One region of the Geodermatophilus sp. SYSU D01186 genome, then DNA from elsewhere that is predicted to be linked to it. Evidence: riboswitches for the same ligand, from Rfam matches in the RefSeq annotation. Region 1 holds a riboswitch; the other holds the start of a gene.

Region 1 (5,707 bases):
CACGGCAGGTTCTCCATGAAGAACACGGGCCGCACGATCGTCGCCGGCAGGCCGAGGATCGCGATGTGCTCCTCGACGCGGCGCTTGCTCTCGAAGTGCGGGATGCCGGTGGACCGCTCCGCGCCGCCGACGGAGGTGAACACCAGGTGCTCGACGCTGGCGTCGGCGGCCGCGTCGGCCAGCGCGATCCCCTGGGCCACCTCCACCTCCGGGCCGCCCGCGCCGAACGGGGTCGTCATCGCGAACACCCGCTGGGCGCCGCGGAACGCCGTCCGGAGGCTCGCCGGGTCCTGCAGGTCGGCGCGCACCAGCTCGGCGCCGCGGTCGGCGAGGTCGTGGGCCTTCGCCGGGTCGCGGACCAGCGCGCGGACCCGGGCGCCGGCGTCCAGCAGCGCGCGGGCGGTGGCGCCGCCCTGCTGTCCGGTGGCTCCGACGACGGCGATCACGGGGTCGGGCATGCGGTACTCCTCCAGGGGGTCGGGTCCCCCTAGGGTGCCCGACCATGGCAGAGCGGCAGCTCAGGACGGTCCTGGAGGGCGGCGGGTTCTTCGAGGGCCCGCGCTGGCACGAGGGCACCTGGTGGGTGTCGGACTTCTACCGCCACACGGTCAGCCGGGTGGCCGCCGACGGCGCGGAGACGGTCGTGGTCGAGGTGGAGCAGCAGCCGTCGGGGCTCGGCTGGCTGCCCGACGGCTCGCTGGTGGTCGTGTCGATGAAGGACCGCCGCGTGCTCCGGTACGCCGACGGGTCGCTCAGCACGTACGCCGACCTCGCCCGGCACTGCGGGGGGCACCTCAACGACCTCGTCGTGGACGCGCAGGGGCACGTGTTCGTCGGCGACTTCGGCTTCGACCTGATGGGCGGCGGCGCGGCGGCGACCGCGTCGCTCAAGCGGGTCGACCCGGACGGCACGGTCAGCGTCGCCGCCGACGGGCTGCAGTTCCCGAACGGCTCGGTGATCACCCCGGACGGCGGCACGCTGGTCGTCGGCGAGACGCTGGGCAACCGGTACACCGCCTTCGACCTGGGCGCCGACGGGTCGCTGACCAACCGGCGGGTCTGGGCGTCGCTGGGCCCCGAGGTCACCGGGACGACGGTCGACGAGGTGCTCGGTCAGCTGGTGGTCGCCCCGGACGGCTGCGCGCTGGACGCCGAGGGCCTGATCTGGGCCGCCGACGCGGTGGGCGGCCGGCTGGTGCGGGTGGCCGAGGGCGGGCGGGTGGTCGACGAGATCTCCGCGCCGTCCGGGCTCGGGGTGTACGCCTGCATGCTCGGCGGGGACGACGGCCGCACGCTGCTGATGTGCTGCGCGCCGGACTTCTACGAGCACAACCGCGCGCCGGTGCGCGAGGCGGTGCTGCTGGCGACCGAGGTCGACGTCCCCCACGCCGGCCGGCCGTAGTCAGGCGGACGTCCGCCGGCTGTCCCGCTCCTCCGGCTGACCGGGGGTCAGCTCCCGGTGGCGCCGGGAGGCGGCTCCGCCGGGCGCGGCTGCCCGTCACTGCCGGGCACACTGGGGTCGACGGTCCCCATGGTGCCGCCCTGGGCTGCGCGCGGCTCCTCCTGCTGCGACGGCGGCCCGACCAGGTCGGGTTCCTCGCGCTCGCCCGGGTTGCCGCCGGTGGCCTCGTTGGCGCCCCCGTAGGGGCGGCCGGTCATGTTGCCCTCTGTCATCTCCGGACCTCCTCGTCCTGGGTGCGGGGGTGGGTACCCGGGGCGGGCGGCGCTCACGCGGGGGCGAGGACGCGGACCGGGGAGCCGGCGAGGAAGGCGGCGACGTCCTCGACGGCGTCGCGGAAGAACACCTCGTAGGTGGCGCGGGTGACGTAGCCGAGGTGCGGGTGGAGGACGGTGTTCGGCGCGGTCCGGATCGGGGCGTCGGCGGGCAGCGGCTCCCGGTCGTGGACGTCGACGCCTGCCCCGGCGATGCGGCCGTCGCGCAGGGCCCGGACGAGGGCGGCCTCGTCGACGATCGGGCCGCGCGAGGTGTTGACCAGGATCGCGGTCGGCTTCATCCGGGCGAGCTCGGCGGCGCAGGTCAGAGCATGCGGCAACGGCCCCTGCCCGGGGATCCGGGAGGGGCCGCTGCCGGGCGGTGGATCAGTAGCCGCGGCCCCGGCCGTAGCCCTTGCCGCCGCCCTTCTGCTTGGCCTGGTAGTCGGCGATGAACTTCTTGATCTTCGCCTGGTTCTCCGGCTTGCGGGCCTCCTGGATGACCTTCGCCGCGATCCCCGACGCCACGAGCTTCCGGATCATGCCGGCCATGTGGTTCCTCCTCGGTTGGTTGCGTTGATCGTGCCCGCCCAACGGCCCGGCCAACCACCGAGGTTCCCGTGGCGATACGTGGGGTCGTCCCTACGGACGGTCAGGGCACTCCGCATGGGGTCCAACTGCCCTTGACTTCGCTGACCTGCCCAATTGCCAGCAGCGACGGGACCTTGGTCCCGGTGTCCGACGTGGTGGGACTGCGTGTCGCGCGCGTGTCGGCCCGCGTCTCGCCCGGGCGCCCTCGCGCCGGCGCTCGCCCGGCGTGGCCGCGCGCGTGCGTCTAGCGTCCTCTGCGGTCCCGACGGGCCCCCGTTGCCGAAACCGTGGCGACACCCGTCGGACCCCGCCGAACAGGGGCGTGGCCACTGCCGCGCCCGGACCGGGGACCCACCGAAGCACAGGGGTGAAACACGGCCTGTTGCCGTGCCGGGCGACCTCCCGCCCGAACCCGACAGCTAACCCGGTAGGCGGACGGATGGAACAGGAGAACCGTCGTCGATGACGACTGCCCGCACGTCCTCAGCCCGTCGCACCATCCGTGGGATCGCGGTCGCCGCGATCGCCGGCGCCGGGATCGCCCTCACACCCGCCACCGCCTCGGCCGCCCCGGACACCACCGCCGTGTCGGCCGCGGCGGTCGCCAGCCCGGCGGCGCAGAGCGCCGTGAACACCGCACTCGCCCAGGTGGGCGATCCCTACCGCTGGGGCGCCTCCGGCCCCAACGCGTTCGACTGCTCCGGCCTGACCTCGTTCGCCTACCGGGCGGCCGGCGTCGGGCTCCCGCGCACCGCCCGGGCGCAGTCCGGCGCCGGGGTGGCGGTCTCCCGCGACAACCTGCAGCCAGGTGACCTGCTGTTCTTCTACCGCCCCGTCTCGCACGTCGCGATGTACATCGGCAACGGCAAGATGGTGCACGCCTTGCGGCCGGGGCAGCCGGTGAGGGTCGACAACGTGAGCTACATGCCGAGTTACGCCGGCGCCCGCCGCATCGCCTGACCTGCTCTGCCGGTGTCCTGTCGCTAGTGGCGGCAGGGCACCGGCGGCTGGTCGGCCGGCTGCAGCGAGAAGACCGAGCCGGCGTCGCGCGGCCAGGAGTGCAGGAACAGCAGTCCGAGGCGGGTGTTGACGAACGCCTCGGGTCCCGCCTCGCGGACCAGGTCCGCCAGGTGGCCGGTGTCGTGGTTGCGGTGCCGCTGCAGCTCGTCGCCGACGGCCAGCGTGACGACGTCCCCGACGGCACCCATCACGACGACCGGCTGCCAGTGGGCGTCGTCGGCCTGCGCCAGCCGGACGTGCGCCGGGTGCGGGGCGTGGCCGCGGGCGAGGCGGCGGCAGGGAATCGGCGTCTCGACGCGGCTCGAACCCGGGTGTGACTCGAGGTGGTCGGACACTGGCTCCCCCTGGTTCCGTGCTCCACCGGACGACCGGCGGACAGTCAGCGAACCACCTCGCTGCCCCGCTCGCCGGGGTGCCGAACGTCCCGGACGGCGAAGTCGCCCGTGTGGGTGCCCGCTCTGCCGTCGAGGTGACGGACGGCGACGGGTCAGCCGGGCGCGACGCCAGGAAGGGGCCGCGCTCGGGTACGACGGTGGCCATGGCCGCGAGTGGAGACGTGCCGATCCTGCTGCTGGACGTCGACGGCGTGCTCAACGCGGCCTGCAGGGACCTCCCCGAGGGCTGGCGACGCGGGACGTTCAACGGCTTCGTGCTGTCGTGGGACCCGACGGTCACCGCCCGGCTGCGCGAGCTGCACGAGTCGGGCCGGGTGGAGATCCAGTGGCTGACGACCTGGGCCTGCGACGCCGACCGGCTGCTGGCCGAGCCGATGGGGCTCCCGCGCGGGCTGAGGGTGCACGCCCGGGAGGGGGCCGCGCCCACCGGCTTCCGCGGGCCGCTCGGGAGGGCGACGGACTGGTGGAAGCTGGCCTGTGCCCGCGTCGTCGCCGAGGCCGAGCCGGGACGACGCATCGTCTGGATCGACGACGACCTCGCCGAGCAGGCCGCCGACACCGGCGAGTGGCTGGCCGCCCACCCGCACGTGCTGGTGGTCGCACCGACCCTGGGCGTCGGGCTCACGCACGCCCAGCTCGACGAGATCGAGGCGTGGCTGTGAGGTTCGGCTACGAGACGCGGACGAAGTCGCGGCCGTTCCAGTGCCACCGCACGGTGATCGGGATGGACGGGCCCTCGGCACGGTTGTCCTCCGGCGCGTAGGCCCACATCCCGGCCACGATGTCGCCGTCCCGGACCGACAGCGCGGTCGGGTCGTAGAGCGGCGTCAGGACCGTCGACTCCTGCAGCGTGCGCGGGCTGGGCAGGACCGCGAGCCGTTCCCCGTCGGCGGCGAACACCTGGACCTCGTCGAGGATCCCGTTGGACGGCTGCGGGGAGCACTGCAGCAGCACGACCGTGTCGGGCTCGCCGTCCCCGTCGACGTCACCACTCGCGCTGGCCACGAAACGGACGTCGTAGTACTCGTAGTACGGGCTCCGGCTCGCGTCGGCGGGCACACGCGCGGCCCCGCCGTCGAGGTCCGCCCGGAAGCCGCCCGGGACGATCCCGTCGCAGGTCACGCTGTACATGGCGTCGGACCAGTCGGGCGCCGGTTCCGGGGAGGGCCCGGGCTCGGCCCCGCTGCCCCCGGCAGCGGCGCACCCGGCGAGCAGGCACGCCGCGAGGCCGGCCGGTGCTCGCAGCAGCCGGCCCGGCGCGGTCCACGATCCGGACATCGGCGATCACCTCGGCTGCGGAGGGCGCGGAGCTCCCTCCGGACAGGGAGGGTCCCACGGTGCGGCCGTCGTCGGGGGCTGTCGGCGAGTGGCGGTCGGGGCAGTCTGTCCCCGTGGACGTCCCGCGCTGGCCCCGTCCCCCAGGCGCAGGTCCGGTCGTGGCGCTCGGCAAGCTGGTGGCCGACCAGGTGCTGGAGCTGTCCGGACCGCTGGTGACCGGCGGGCAGCAGCGGGTGGTGCGGACGACGTCCGCGGGCGGCGCACCGGCCAACGTGACGGCGAACCTCGCGCGGCTGGGGATGCCGGCGCGACTGGCCGGCTGGGCGGGTGCGGACCCGGTAGCCGACGGGCTGCTCGCGCGGCTGGCCGAGCGTGGGGTCGAGACGGCGGTGGTGCGCCGCGGCCGGACGCCGCTGACGACGGTGCTGGTCCACCTGGACGGCGAGCGCACGCTGCTCGCCGACCGCGGGGAGGGCGGGCTGGAGCCGGCCGACCTCCGCCGCGAGTGGGTGGCCGACGCGGCCGTCCTCTACCTGGACGGCTACGATCTGCTGCGCTTCCCCGTCGCGCTGCGGGCCGCGGCGTCGCTGGCGCACGACGCCGGGGTGCCGGTCAGCGTCGACGTCGCCGCGGCGACCCGGATCCGCGAGTCGGGCGTGGAGGAGTACGGCGAACTGCTGGCCGGGCTGCGACCCGACGTCCTGTTCGCC
Region 2 (5,707 bases), on a different contig from region 1:
GGTCACGCCGGAGCCGTGGGTGGCCGTGGCGACCGCCCCGGCCACGGAGATGTGCGGGAGGGACGCCGTGTTGTGCAGCGCGGCACCGGCGTCGCGCAGCACGTCGGCGAGTTCGCCGTACCGGACGCCGCCGCCGAGCGTGACCGTGCCGGCGGCCAGGTCGACGTCGATCCCGGCGAGCGGGGAGCCCGCGGCGTGCACGGCCTCCAGCGAGAGGAGCTCCGCGGAGTCGGCGATGCCGGTGAAGGAGTGCCGCGAGCCGAGCACCCGGATGCGCGGGGCGGCGGCGACGATCTCCTGCACCTGCTCGAGGGTCGTCGGCCGGTGCAGCCGCTGCGCCCGGTAGGTGTGGTTGCCGGCCCAGTTGGTCTCGACGGTCACGGCGGAACGCTACCCACGTCCGCCGTCCCGAGGGGCCGTCAGCGGGCGGCGGCGAGGGCCCGGTCCACCGGCGGCGAGCGGCGTACGGTCACCGCCCGCCCGGCCCGCTCGGCGGCGTCGAGGTGGTCGAGGAGCAGCTCCAGGGCGGGTGCGGACAGGCCGGTCACCGAGCCGGCGTCGATCACCTCGACCCGGACCGGCTCGCGGCCGTAGCGGCGCAGGAAGGCGGCGACGGCCGCCTCGTCGACGTCCCCGGCCAGGCACAGGGTGCGCCCGCCGGCGGTGTTGAACAGGCGGACGACGCCGCGCGCGGCCGGGTCGTCGGACGGCGGGGGAGTCACGCTCCCAGTCTGCCGACGACGACCGGGTGCGGCAGCCGCGACGGCAGCGGCCCCCCACCCGGGATCGGGTGGGGGCCGCTGGAGGGAACCCCGGTGCGGGCCGGTCGTCAGGCCCGGTAGTTCACGTGCGGGTGGTCCATGTGGTTGGCCGTCGCGCCGCCACGGTCGGCCATCGCCTTCCAGGCGCCGGTCGGCGAGGTCAGGATCCGCTGCTGCCAGATCACGTACTCCACGCCGAGCTCGTCCCAGTGGGCGACGTGGTAGGCCACGATCGCGTCGCCGAGCGCGGCGTCGGAGCCGACCATGTAGTCCAGCGCGAGGCCGGACGGGTGGCCGTGCGGGTCGGCGGCGCTGGCGCGGGTCCCGCCGATGGTGATGCCGGCGACGCCGGGCACGTTGGTGACCAGCGCGTCGGCGGCGGCCTGCGCGCTGGGCTGGACGGCGCCGGCGCTGTTGCTGATCACCGCGGCGGCCGGGGTCGGCTCGACCTCGGGCAGCGGGGTGACCTCCGGCGCGGGCGCCGCGGCCGGCTCCGGCGTGACGACGGGGGCGGGATCCACGTCGGGAGCGGAAGCCGGCGCGGCCACGTTGGCCGGCGCGGCGTCCACCGGCGCGGCGTCCACGGGGGCAGCCGCCGCCGGGGCAGCCGCCGCCGGGGCAGCCGCCGCCGGAGCAGCCACCGCCGGAGCGGCCGCCGCCGCCGGAGCGGCCGCCGCCGCCCCGCTGGTCAGCAGCACCTGACCCGGGAAGATCAGGTTCGGGTCGGCGCCGATGACCGCGATGTTGCGCTCGTAGAGCGACCGCCATGACTCCCCGTGGGCGGCGGCGATCTCGGCCACGGTGTCGCCGCGCCGGACGGTGTGGTCGGCGGACGGCGCGGCGGTGTCGGCGGCCGGACCCTCCGGGGCGGGCGCCGCGGCGGGCGCGGCGGCGGGAGCCGCGGGAGCCGCGGGAGCCGTGGCGGCGGCGGTGGTGCCGTCGGTCAGCAGCTTGCCGCAGGCCGGCCAGGCGCCGATGCCCTGGCCGGCGAGCACGTGCTCGGCGATCTCGACCTGCTGGGCGGGGGTGGCGAGGTCCGCCCGGGGCGCGAAGTCGGTGCCGCCGTACGCGGCCCAGGTCGACGGGCTGAACTGCAGGCCGCCGTAGTAGCCGTTGCCGGTGTTGATGGCCCAGTCGCCACCGGACTCGCACTGGGCCACGCCGGTCCAGTCGTGGGTGGTGGCGGCGTTGGCCGGGGTGCTGAGGATGCCCATCCCGACGACGGTGGCGCCGGCTGCGACGGGGGCCTTCGAGAGCGCCTTCTTGGTGCGGACGTAACGAGGCGCGCGGTGCTTTGCCATGGGTGTGTGGTCTCCGATCACCGCCGGCGAGGTGAGCTGTCGGGTTCGGGCGATCGGTGCCCGGCCGCGGTGCGCGGCTTCACCCCGAGGCGCGTCGGACGCGCCGGGAACGTTGGGTCCCCCACCCCTGCCCTGAGGGATCTGGTTGGCAGCCGGTGGGCAGGGTTTGGCGGACCGGTGCCACGTTCTCTTAGCTGAACGCAGCCAAAACGCTACGACCCGTGATGTGGACTGTCGCCGTAACGCCGGTCACAAGCGAGGGGCCGTGCGGGGAAGTCGCTGGTCGCGCCGCGAGGTGCGGGTGGGGTCGGTGAGGTCACTCACGGCCGCCCTGGCGTGTCGCCGGGGATCGGGGGGGGGGGGCCTGGTTGCCGGTGTGCTCGTGCACCGCCGGCTCCGCGGGACCGGCGCAGCGCGCGTCCGACCGGCGGTGCGCCGCGCCGCGAGACGCGCGGCCGCGAGTGTCCGGGCGGTGCCTCAGCCGCCGTACGGGCGGGTGATCGCCTCGAGCACGTGGCCGTTCGGGTCGGGCCAGTAGACGCCGCGGCCGCCGTCGTTGGTGTTGATCTCACCCGGCCGGGACGCGAACGGGTCGGCCCAGTGCTCGAGGCCGCGGGCGCGGATCCGGCCGAGGATCTGGTCGAACTCCTCCTCGGTGACCAGGAACGCGTAGTGCCGCGGGATGACCGGGTCCTCCGCCATGAAGTCCAGCGAGACGCCGTTGGCCAGGGTGACGACGGCGAACGGGCCGTAGGTGGTCGGCGGCGCGAGGCCGAGGACGTCGGTCAGGAAGCGCGCCGACTCGTCCCGGTCGTGGGCCGCGACGATGGTGTGGTTCAGCTGGACGGGCATCGGGCCTCCTCGGGGACCGTGCCGGGAGCCAAGCACGCCGGCGCCTCCACCGGGAGTCGTCCCTGCGCCGTCGACGGGGGTGGCTGCCGGGGCGCCGGGTGGCCCATCCTGGCCGCCTCGTGCCTCGAGGTCATCCCGGGAGGACCGTGGCCAGACCCCCAGCCGACGACGGACCCTCCGGGCCTGCCCTGACGCTCCGCCTGGTCACCGCCGGCGTCCTCGCGGACCTCGCGGTGGGGACGCTGTTCGCCTGGAGCCTGGTGGCGCCGCAGGTGGGCGCCGACACCGGCGCGGCGCCCGGCAGCGGGCCCGGGGTGTTCGCGGCCGCGGTCGTGGTCTTCACCGTCGGCCTGCTGGGGGTGGGCCGCGGCCTGCGGCGGTACGGGCCGCGGGCGCTGCTGGCCGCCGCCGCCGTCCTGGCCGGCACCGGGCTGGGGCTGACCGCCGCGGCGCAGCGGCCGGAGCTGCCGTGGCTGGGCGTCGGGCTGCTGTTCGGGGCGGCCAACGGGCTGGGCTACGGCGTCGCCGTGTCGCTGGCCGCCCGCGTCCCCGAGCGGCGGCGCGGCACCGCCAGCGGCGTGGTGGTGGGGGCCTACGCGGCCGGGCCGGTGCTGCTCGGGCTCGTGGCGCCGGCGGCGCTGCCCGCCGCGGGGTGGCGCACGTGCCTCGCCGTCCTGGCCGGGACGACGGCCGTGCTGCTCGCGCTCGCCGCCGTCCTGGCCCCGGCGGACCGGGTGCCCCGGAGCGGCCGGGCGCGCGGGGCGGAGCCGGTCCCGGGCGGGGCGCTCGTCGCGCTGTGGGTGCTCTTCGCCGGCGGCGCGGCTCCCGGACTCGTCCTCTTCGCCACCGCCGCGCCGCTGGCGGCCGCCCGTGGCCTCGGCCCGGGGGCCACCGGCGTGGCCGTCTCGCTCCTCGCGGCCGGCAACCTCGCCGGCCGGCTGTCCGCCGGGTGGTGGTCGGACGTCGTGGGACGCCTGCCGGCGCTGGCGACCGCGCTGGCCGTCACCGCCGCCGCCGTCGCCGGACTGGCCACGTCGGCCGCGCCCGCCACCGTGCTGCCCGCCTCGGCCGCCGTCGGGCTGGCCTACGGGGCGGTGTCCGCGCTGGTCCCCGCGGCGACGGCGGACCGGGTCGGTCCCCGCGCGTTCCCCACCGTCTACGGCCGGGTGTTCACCGCGTGGGGCTGCGCCGGACTGCTGGCCCCGCTGCTCGCCGGGACGGTGACCGCGGCCGGCGGCGAGCGGCCCGGTGCGCTGCTGCTGCTGGCGCTGCCGGTCCTCCCCGCCGCCGTCGCGGTCCTGGTCCTGGCCCGCCGGCCCGCTCGCCCGGAGCCGTCCGGGAACCGGCCGACGGCGTCGGAGGGACGCGGTTAGGGTCGGGGCCATGCCGACCAGGTCGCCGGGGGACGAGTCCAGAGGCTCGGTTCCCGGGCTGCAGGGGCCGGGAACCGCCGAGGAGGAGTCGCCGGACGCGCCGGCGATCCCGTCGTTCGAGTCGTTGCGGGGGCCGCGCCGCCGCACGGCGGTCGACCTGATCGTGCCGGCGACCCCGCCGCCGGCCGAGGACCCACCGGCTCCCGGCCCGGCCGCCGGGCGGCCCGCGACCGCCGGCGGGCCGCGGCCGGCCGAGTACGCCGACCTGCTGCGGCTCGGGAGCCGCGCGGTGCGCGCCGTGGTGGGCGTGCCGGTGCGGGTGGCCGGCTGGCCGGTCCGCTGCGTGCGCCGGCTGCTCGGCGGGTCCTGACCGCGGTCCCGCCGCCGGCTCACACGCCGGTCGCCCCGTCGATGCACTCCCGGAGCAGGTCGGCGTGGCCCGCGTGGCGGGCGTACTCGGCGACCATGTGGGTGTAGATCCACCGCAGCGTGACCTGCCCGCCCATGAACGGGCTCGTCGCGTCGAGGTCGCGGCCGGCGCAGTTGGCGCGGGCGTGGGCGACCTCGGCCTCCCACGTCGCCCGCGCGGTGGCGAAGGACGCGCCCTCGGCGAGGTCGAACCCGCCGTCGTGGCCGGTGGGCTCGGCCTGCGGATCGTGGATCGGCGGCAGCTGCTCGCCGAGCAGGACCCGGCGGAACCAGTTCCGCTCGACCTCGGCCATGTGCTGCACCAGGCCCAGCAGTGTCAGCCCCGAGGGCGGCACCGCGGCGGTGCGCAGCTGCTCGTCGGTCAGGCCGTCGCACTTCCGCGCGAGGGTGGCCCGGTAGAAGTCCAGCCAGGCCTCCAGGGTCTCGCGCTCGTCGGCCTGCAGCGGGGGCGTCGTGCGCTCGGTCGTCGTCATGGCCGCGATGCTGTCGCACCGGCCCTGCTCCGCCGTGTCGGACCCTCCGGCGACACTGTCCGGGTGAACCGCGTCGTCCTGCTGCGGCGGGGCGAGGCCGAGATCGAGGCGCGGGAGCTCTCCGGCGACGGGACGCCGGGAGCGGTCACCCGGTTCCCGGCCGCGGAGCTTGCCCGCTTCGTGCGCGAGTGGGAGACGGCGCCGGTCCGCTGGGTCTGGGACGACACCACCCGCTGGTACCCCGCACTGCTGGACGCCGGCGTCCGGGTGGAGCGCTGCACCGACCTGCGGCTCACCCACGCCGTCCTGCGCCGGTCGCCGTTCGTCGACCCGGCGCTGCTGGCCGGCCCCGACACCCGCGGCTGGGACGCGCTGCAGCCGGTCACCACCACCGATCCCGCCCTCTTCCCGCTCGAGGACCCCGCCGACCGGCTGGACCCGCTCGCCGAGGACGCGCGCCAGCAGGCGGCCCTCGCCGCGTCGGCGCAGCGCAGCCGCCTGGACCTGCTGCTGGCCGC

What was found. A riboswitch is a leader RNA that binds a small molecule or an ion and turns the genes downstream of it on or off. The one in region 1 is predicted to bind cyclic di-AMP.
Region 2: another riboswitch for cyclic di-AMP. It lies ahead of ACI784_RS12225 (LysM peptidoglycan-binding domain-containing protein); the one in region 1 lies ahead of ACI784_RS11210 (C40 family peptidase).

What each region holds. Positions count from the first base shown of each region.
Region 1 covers NZ_JBJGYW010000012.1:98,638-104,344, reverse strand. Annotated here, with positions in the region: gene ACI784_RS11235 (NmrA/HSCARG family protein) at 1-458, opposite strand, end outside; gene ACI784_RS11230 (SMP-30/gluconolactonase/LRE family protein) at 503-1,402, shown strand; gene ACI784_RS11225 (hypothetical protein) at 1,450-1,674, opposite strand; gene ACI784_RS11220 (NAD(P)-dependent oxidoreductase) at 1,728-2,054, opposite strand; gene ACI784_RS11215 (hypothetical protein) at 2,101-2,265, opposite strand; cyclic di-AMP (ydaO/yuaA leader) riboswitch at 2,625-2,751, shown strand; gene ACI784_RS11210 (C40 family peptidase) at 2,767-3,264, shown strand; gene ACI784_RS11205 (hypothetical protein) at 3,288-3,659, opposite strand; gene ACI784_RS11200 (HAD domain-containing protein) at 3,863-4,381, shown strand; gene ACI784_RS11195 (hypothetical protein) at 4,389-4,997, opposite strand; gene ACI784_RS11190 (carbohydrate kinase family protein) at 5,156-5,707, shown strand, end outside.
Region 2 covers NZ_JBJGYW010000014.1:53,375-59,081, reverse strand. Annotated here, with positions in the region: gene ACI784_RS12235 (FAD-binding protein) at 1-381, opposite strand, end outside; gene ACI784_RS12230 (hypothetical protein) at 420-722, opposite strand; gene ACI784_RS12225 (LysM peptidoglycan-binding domain-containing protein) at 830-2,062, opposite strand; cyclic di-AMP (ydaO/yuaA leader) riboswitch at 2,069-2,219, opposite strand; gene ACI784_RS12220 (VOC family protein) at 2,540-2,914, opposite strand; gene ACI784_RS12215 (MFS transporter) at 3,061-4,287, shown strand; gene ACI784_RS12210 (hypothetical protein) at 4,298-4,657, shown strand; gene ACI784_RS12205 (DinB family protein) at 4,677-5,189, opposite strand; gene ACI784_RS12200 (bifunctional 3'-5' exonuclease/DNA polymerase) at 5,253-5,707, shown strand, end outside.